2 regions of the Lysinibacillus sp. FSL K6-0232 genome follow, and region 2 is predicted to be linked to the other one. Evidence: riboswitches for the same ligand, from Rfam matches in the RefSeq annotation. Region 2 holds a riboswitch; the other holds the start of a gene.
The links. A riboswitch is a leader RNA that binds a small molecule or an ion and turns the genes downstream of it on or off. The one in region 2 is predicted to bind thiamine pyrophosphate.
Positions count from the first base shown of each region.

Region 1 (4,216 bases), 510 kb from region 2:
GGCACAATTAATGCCTCCAATGGCAACAATGGGAAGTTCACGGTTTTCACTGCGTACGCTTTGCAAAAATGCTGTGCCACTTGGTGGGTTGGCATCGCTCTTTGATGTTGTAGCAAAAATTGGACCAATCCCTACATAATCTGCCCCGTATTGCTGTGCAATTTGCAATTCGTCTTGAGAATGAACGGACACACCAAGAATCATTTTGCCAATTTTTTCTCGAATTTTACATACAGGAAAATCCTTCTGACCAATATGAATACCATCTGCTCCAAGCTTTATCGCAAGTTCTACATCATCATTGATAATAAATGGGACACGATATTGCTGACACAGCTGCTGACAATGGCGTGCAAAGTCTTCATAGGCTGGTCCTGTTAATGCATTGTGCCCCTTCTCGCGTAGCTGAAACATGGTAATTCCGTGCTGTAAGGCTTGTTCTAGAACAATGAGTGGTTCTTGAAGTCTGCTATTACCTGTACCCATTATAAAATAGAGCGCTAAATCTTCACGCTTCATAAATAGTCACCTCACAACAATTTTTGCTGTCTTGATAGGCAAAATGATTTGTCGGTCCATGTCCATGACCTAGTGCTAAATCATGTGTAATGGCTAGCTGAATAAATTTTTTCGCTTCGATGATTGCTTCTTTAATCGACAGACCACGTCCTATAAAAGCCGTTAATGCTGCGGAAAATGTACAACCAGTGCCATGTGTATTGTTAGTTGCAATACGAGGTGTTTGCATTGAAAAAGCTTGCCCATCGTTGAAAAATACATAGTCAATGGCATCCGTTGTATCTGCTAAATGACCACCTTTGATAATGACACAATGTACACCTGTTGCCAATAGATGGTCAGCGGCTTCTTTTATATCATCGATTGTGTTGATTGTTTTGCCTGTTAATGTTTCAGCCTCTGGAATATTTGGTGTTACAATGGTTGCGATTGGCAGTAAATAATGGCTAAGTGCCTCAATTGCTTCTTGCTGTAATAAACTTTCGCCACCTTTGGCAATCATAACAGGGTCAATAATAAGTGGAATGTTTGTATTAGCAAATGTATGTGCCACTGTTTGAATAATAGCTGGAGAAAATAGCATACCTGTTTTTACAGCACTTATTGAAAAATCCTCAAGCAATGCCTGTAGTTGTTGTTCTACAAAAGCCGCCTCAATTGGCAAAACACCTGAAACACCAAGTGTATTTTGAGCTGTTAAAGCTGTAATAACAGTCGTTCCAAACACTTTTAATTCTTGGAAGGTTTTTAAATCAGCTTGTATACCAGCGCCGCCACTGCTATCAGACCCAGCAATCGTTGTAACAATTTGCATTATTGCTCACCATCCTTTGATAGACGATTTAGTTCATTTAACACAGCAATTTGAAAATCACCAATATATTGTGCAGCAGCGGCAGCTTGCTCAGCAATTTGTTTATAAAGCTTTAGTACCTCAGCTAATTGCTGGTAGGGCTGCTGACCAGCTACATAAGCAGCACAGCAAATCGCACTTAAGAGGCAGCCTGTTCCAGTAACATCTGTCATTTGCACATTGCCGCCCGCAATCCATTGCTGTTGAGTGCCATCCGTAATAAAGTCCTTTTCTCCTGTAACAATGACGATACATTGATAAAGCCGTGCGATTTTTCTTGCCTCATCCTCTATAGCAATGGAGCCAGTTCCACTATCTACGCCCTTTTGCTGCCAATCTATATTCGCAATGGCGGCAAGCTCGCCAATATTGCACCGAATAGCTGCAAATTGAATTTCTTTTAATAGTTGCTGTGTAGCTTGCTTGCGATAAGCTGTTGCGCCAGCGCCAACAGGGTCTAATAGAACAGGGATACCAAGTGCGTTTGCTCTTTTACCAGCCAATAGCATGGATGTTTTAGCTGTATCATTTAGTGTTCCAATATTAATCAATAGGCCTGAGGAAATTGCCACCATTTCCTCCACCTCCTCATTGCCATCAGCCATTACAGGTGAGGCACCAATTGCTAAGAGTCCATTTGCTTGGAAATTCGCTACGACATAATTTGTAATACAATGAATTAATGGATTTTTTTTACGGATTGTTTCAATAATCATTATAAGTCCTCCTTTGTTGGATGGACGTAAGCATGCAAAAAGGCTCTTTTTTGTGTAAAAATACACGTAAAAGAGCCTGTCATCAGTAAAGATAGATGTAAATTGCTCCCTACGCCAGTATTAACTAACAGGTTCAAAGGGTCAGGTTTTACCTTCTCAACTCATCATGAGTCCCCCTGCAATCTTATTTTTAGTTGACCAAAATGTACCATATTTTTTTAGCTTATTCAATAGAGAATTCATATGAATATGACTGATACCATATACCGAAATATGATAGTTGTCATGACTTTTGGCAAATTGGGCGCAAAGCATTGAAAATCATAAAAAGGGAGCTTTATAATGTGTCATAACAAAAGGGGGCATTTGCCGTGAACAGACAAGATTTAATTGCACCAGAATGGTATAACATCACAGAGGAAATTGAAAAATATGCACAGGATACAACAAAGAATGCATTAATTATTTGTGACGAACATCAAAATGTTCAATGGATTACATACACACATTTATTTGAAAAGGCAAATCAGGCAGCACATGTCTTTACAAAAGAGGGCTTAGCAAAAGGTGATGTAGTACTTGTAATGGTGCCGCGCTCTGTAGAAGCCTATATTGTTTATATCGCTGCTCTAAAAGCGGGTTTAACCATTATACCAAGCTCAGAAATGTTAAGAACAAAGGATATTGAATATCGCATTGAACATGCAGAGGCAAAAGCCGTTATTGCGTATGAGCCTTATATTGAGCAATTCGACAAGGTAGAAAATTTACAAGGTATGCAGCAATTTGTTATTGGGCATGCACATAAGCCATGGCAGCCATTACTAGAAAAAATGCAGCAGCAACCAACAACTTACATAAATGCTACTCCAACCAAAAGCACAGATATTGCATTTTTAGCTTATACAAGCGGTACAACAGGTAATCCAAAAGCTGCGGTGCATAGTCATAGCTGGGGCTATGCACATTTACGCACAACAGCACCCCATTGGTTAGGTGTCCAAGAAAATGATATTGTTTGGGCTACAGCAGCACCTGGTTGGCAAAAATGGATATGGAGTCCATTCCTCGCTACACTAGGAAGCGGTGCAACAGCATTTGTTTATAAAGGGAAGTTTGATGCAGCTACTTACCTAACATTGCTTGAAAAATTCAATATTAATGTTCTATGTTGCACACCAACGGAATATCGTTTTATGGCAGCACTTAATCATTTACAGCACTATAATTTAAGTGCTATTCGTCAGGCTGTGTCAGCAGGTGAGCCTTTAAATAGTGAGGTGATTAAAGTATTTTCAGACGTTTGTCACGTGCAAGTACGTGATGGCTATGGTCAAACCGAAAATACATTGCTGGTCGGTACAATGGTGGGCATGGAAGCAAGAGCTGGTTCAATGGGAAAACCAACACCCGGCAATACAGTAGACATTATTAATGATGAGGGTCAGCCTGTTGCAGTTGGGGAAGTGGGAGATATAGCTGTTCACCAAGAAACACCTGCACTCTTTAAAAAATATTTAAAAGACCCTGAACGTACACAATTACAATTCCGTGGTGAGTGGTATATTACAGGAGATCGTGCCTACAAAGATAAGGATGGGTATTTTTGGTTTGAAGGACGCGGGGATGATGTGATTATTTCATCAGGCTATACAATTGGACCATTTGAAGTAGAGGATGCCTTAATAAAGCATCCAGCTGTCAAAGAAGCTGCTGTTATAGCAAGCCCTGACAAGGTTCGAGGAAATATTGTTAAGGCATTTATTGTGCTTCATCATGGTGAAATCGGTGATCAGCAGCTTATACAAACATTACAGCAGCATGTAAAAGCATTAACAGCACCATATAAATATCCACGTGCTATTGAGTTTGTAGAGGAGCTACCAAAAACCTCTTCTGGGAAGATTCGTCGTGTCGAATTACGACAGCAAGAAGCGAAGCAGCTCACATCTTCATTATTTTCTGGGAAATAATATCGAAAATCAAAGTTCATGTAAGAGAATGGACTTTGATTTTTTTTAGGTTTTTGGTAAGGTATTATGAGGAAATAAATAGCATCAGTTTTATTGTTGGTTAGGCAGATGAGTCAATCACTTGCATATTATTTCAAAAAAATGAAACGAATATG
Region 1 covers NZ_JBBOYW010000001.1:2,870,339-2,874,554, reverse strand. The annotation lists gene thiE (thiamine phosphate synthase) at 1-519, opposite strand, end outside; gene thiD (bifunctional hydroxymethylpyrimidine kinase/phosphomethylpyrimidine kinase) at 509-1,333, opposite strand; gene thiM (hydroxyethylthiazole kinase) at 1,333-2,088, opposite strand; TPP riboswitch at 2,178-2,276, opposite strand; gene mbcS (acyl-CoA synthetase MbcS) at 2,460-4,061, shown strand.
Region 1: it holds a riboswitch for thiamine pyrophosphate, as region 2 does, so the genes downstream of both, thiM (hydroxyethylthiazole kinase) here and thiT (energy-coupled thiamine transporter ThiT) in region 2, are expected to answer to the same signal.

Region 2 (4,216 bases):
ATATTGCAACAGCTCGAACTCATCCTATTCATCACCAACCATATTTTCCCATAATATACTTTTATCCTGTTATATCCAATCAAGCTTATAATCATCAATAAAATGGAAATAACCGTAAAAATGACTGTTAACTCAAGTTTCATTGATGGAATATTTATATCAAACGCTAGTCGTCCAAGCAATAAATACACTACTGTAAAGCCGACTAATACACTAATCAACATTCCGCCTATATGTTTTTTCATAGTTCACCCTCCTCAAAAAAGAAAATATTTTCAATAGGCTCCTTAAATATTTTTGCAATACGTATAGCGATTAATAATGATGGAATAAGTTCTTCTCTCTCAATTAAACTAATTGTTTGGCGCGAAACCTGTGCCAATTTTGCTAACTCTGTTTGATTCAAGCCATCACGTGCCCGAAGCTCCTTTAATCGAGTTCTCATTCGTCCACCACCTAGCTATTGTTCATCATTTTGACAATTATATTTTACAAAATGATTTATTTATTAGTCAAAATGCAATTTATTTTATTCAAAAAAAGCATGTATGCCTATTGTTGGCTACATGCTTTAGTTTAATTTTATTTACCATGTCTTAATAGCTACTGTACTAGTATATGCCTGATTGTTAAATGTAACTTTCGTAGTTGCTGTCTTTTCTAACAATATAACAGAGGTACGGACTTTCTCCACGGCAAAGCAATCCAAAGGTTCATTCTTTTCCTGTTTATAGTCCAGATTTATTTGCATAACTTTATTAGATTGCGTAATCGTTGTAATATCTAATTGGCAGCCTGCCTCAACATATTTAAAAAAATAAACATCATTGATGGCAAAATCAACGGTTGGTAGATCATCCTGTACCTGGAAATATGCCCATAGATTTTGCATTTCCTCCATTGTAGAAGCCTTATAGCTTAACCAGTTATTCTGATGATCCTTAGGTCCTGTATTCACTGAGAGTAATGTTGTAAAGGCTATTTGTTCCTGAGGCGGCTCTTTTGCGCTACAACCCATTAATAGTGCAAGTATCAAAAAAGGTAGCTATATGCTCTCATAAAATCACTCCTAATCTGTATACTACTCTTGAATTTCAATTAACTTTAACATTACTACTCGATTTATGCAAAGATATTCCGTAATATGGTTGTACATCCTGATATTTAGTAACCCATCCTCCAATAATGGCATTACCAATAATACGGTTACCTGTAACAACACCAGCAAAATTAACATTAGTATTAAGACCATCTAATACATAAACAGCACCACCACTGTCACCTCCTAAGGAGAAATTATCACCTTTAACATATGCTAACTTATACGATATATTATCACCAAAATTTTTATTAGTTGTATTAGCATATAGGACTTCACCACATGTAACATGTGTCAACCTTTAACACACTGATCGTATAGTAACGACCTTTGTATAAAATAACTTTTTTTGAGAAATTAATATTGTATCAATTGTGGTCTTGCTGTAAATACTAATACACTGACAATTGCTGTTAAAATGGTTGCAGGCAGCATGTACGTACCATTATAAATAATGGCATAAAGCCATGCATTTTGATCGCCCGCATATTCTGCAAAAAATACTGCACCTGCACAAGTATGTGCTACATAGCGTAAAAAGCCAGCAAACACAGTGCCTATTATAATATAACGTACCATTTTTGCCTTATCATTATGTTTAGCAGCCTCTAATAATGGCTGACGTACAATTGCTGCTAGTCCAACAACTGTAAAGGCAACACCATAATCCAATAGTCCCTGAAGCCAATGTACAATATAAGCACCAAACATTGTTTGGATAACACCTACAAGTAAACCAGTTGTAAGCCCAGCGGTTAATCCCCAACGAAATGCCATTAGTACAATGGGAACCATCACAAGACTAACAGAGCCGCCTTGTGCCCATACTTTAAAGGAGATTTGATCGAGTACAAGACCAATCGCAGCAAATATTGCAATCTCCGTAAGCATTAGTAATCTTTTTTTGTCCATAGATATTCTCTCCTTTGTTCCGATGTAGGATACAAGAGCAGGAATAGAAATGCACGCGTGTATCTGCTACTGACATTTTTTCATTTAAAAAAATGAAAAAACGATGTCAGGACAGAGCCTCACATCGTACGAGTGTTGGTTTCTATCCACATCCCTACGCAAGCGTTAACTTACAGGTTCAAAGAGTCAAGGCATTACGTGCCCATTCTCAGCTGACATCATCAGCTCCCCTTGTGGTCATTACATCTGAAATTTTTTGAACATCTCCATTGTAAGCAAATACAGCTAGGATAACAACCTCTTTCACTTATAATTTTTTTGAAACTTTGCTGTTTTTGATGCGTAAATATTAAAAAAGGAGGTACAACTATGGAGAACCCTAAAATTTTATCTGCCTTTAGCTATCTCAGTATTTTCTTTGCCCCTTTTATCGTGCCATTAATTGTTTATTTTGTTGTAAAAGATAGCGATGTCAAAAGACATTCTATTCGTGCCCTTGTTTCACATTTAATTCCTTTTGTTTTTGGCATTTTATTTATGATTGTCTTTATTTTTTCTACATTTAGTTTGGACTCAACATCTGGCAATACATTTCTTATCGTCTGGATTGTATCGTTCGCTCTTTATGCCATCGTATCACTTGGCATTGTAGTTTGGAATATTATTCAGGCAATTCGTGTTGCTCGTTAATGTTTTAAACGTAACACAAACAGGTAGTAGTAAATGTAAAAGGAGCTGTTTTTTAAATGAAAGTATCGAACGTTGTGAAAACTGCTGTAAAGTTAGCGCCTATTATCATACCTATTGTAAAAAAGGTCATGGCCTCAAAGAAAGGAACAACTCCTAAAGCGCCTCCACGTACGAAATAAAGGAGCGGCTCAATATTATTTGAGCCACTCCCTTTCATCTTACTTCACTTCAAAATATGTTTGACTATAGCCATTCAATGTTTTTTCCACATGTAATACGGCTGGCATTGCCGTTTTTAATTCGGGAACATGCGAAATAACACCGATCATCCGCCCTGAATTCTGTAAATCAATTAATGTATCAATCGCTTTATTTAATGACTCCTCATCAAGTGAGCCAAAGCCCTCATCAATAAACATCGTTTCAATATGAACATTGCCTTGGAAGCTTTGAATCACATCAGCCATCCCTAAAGCAAGGCTTAAGGAGGCATTAAACTTCTCCCCACCTGATAATGTTTTAACATCTCGAAGCTGGTCTGTATAAGCATCATAAACATCTAGACCAAGACCGCTTTGCTTCGCATGCTTTTCAAGTCTATCTGAGCGCCTTAGCTCAAATTGACCATTCGATAAATGATAAAGGCGCATATTTGCAGCTTCTGTAATTTTATCTAAATAATTAATTTGAATATAACGCTCAAAGGATAGCTTTTTCGAGTTTTGTCCATTTAATAGCCCATAAAGCTCCTTTATTCGACCTGCCTCTTGTTCCAGTGAACGAAGCTCCTTTGCTGTTTCCTCTACTTTCTCTATAAAGGCTTGGCATGCTTGTGCAACATCATTTAACTGCTGTAAGCGTTTAAAGGCTTCCTCATAAATAATACGCAGATTTTCTAGCTTTGCTTCCATAGCTGCTAAATCCTGCTGCTCTTTTCCTTGAAGATGTTTAGCACCTTCCGCAATCTGAATTTTTAAGGTATGAACTTGTAACGTATAATCACTACATGCCTTGCGAAGTGCCTCTAGCTCCATACTGCTTCTTTTAGCAGCTTGGTAATCCTTATCATCTACAAAGCCCGCATCCTTTATGCTAACTGCCAATTGCTCCTGCTTCGTCGTTATTTTTTGCTTTACTTCCTCAATAGCTTGCCATGCCATTTCTACAGCCATATTTGCGTTACTTCTTGCTTGCTGTGCTGTCTGTAAATATTGCTGACTCTCCTGCCATTGTTGTTGAAGTTGAATTTTTTCCTGGCTAATATCCGTCAGCGCTTGCTTCAATCGCTGTAATGTTGGTAAATCTGCTGGGATTTGCTTGCGTTGCTCCTCTACAACTGCCTGTAGCTTTGTCCATTTTTGCATCTGCTCTGTTAAATATTGCTCTAATTCTACTTGCTTATGCTGTAGCTGTTCAATTTTAGGACGTTGATTTTTCAGCTCTAATCGCATATCTACTAGCTGGTGATTAACAATTTTTAACCTTGTAATCTCCTGCTCAGCTTGCTGTAAGGAC
Region 2 covers NZ_JBBOYW010000001.1:3,383,265-3,387,480, forward strand. The annotation lists gene MHB42_RS16665 (hypothetical protein) at 1-9, opposite strand, end outside; gene MHB42_RS16670 (hypothetical protein) at 1-245, opposite strand, end outside; gene MHB42_RS16675 (helix-turn-helix transcriptional regulator) at 242-445, opposite strand; gene MHB42_RS16680 (hypothetical protein) at 587-1,018, opposite strand; gene MHB42_RS16685 (hypothetical protein) at 1,095-1,397, opposite strand; gene thiT (energy-coupled thiamine transporter ThiT) at 1,457-2,011, opposite strand; TPP riboswitch at 2,146-2,253, opposite strand; gene MHB42_RS16695 (DUF4870 domain-containing protein) at 2,381-2,701, shown strand; gene MHB42_RS16700 (SMC family ATPase) at 2,920-4,216, opposite strand, start outside.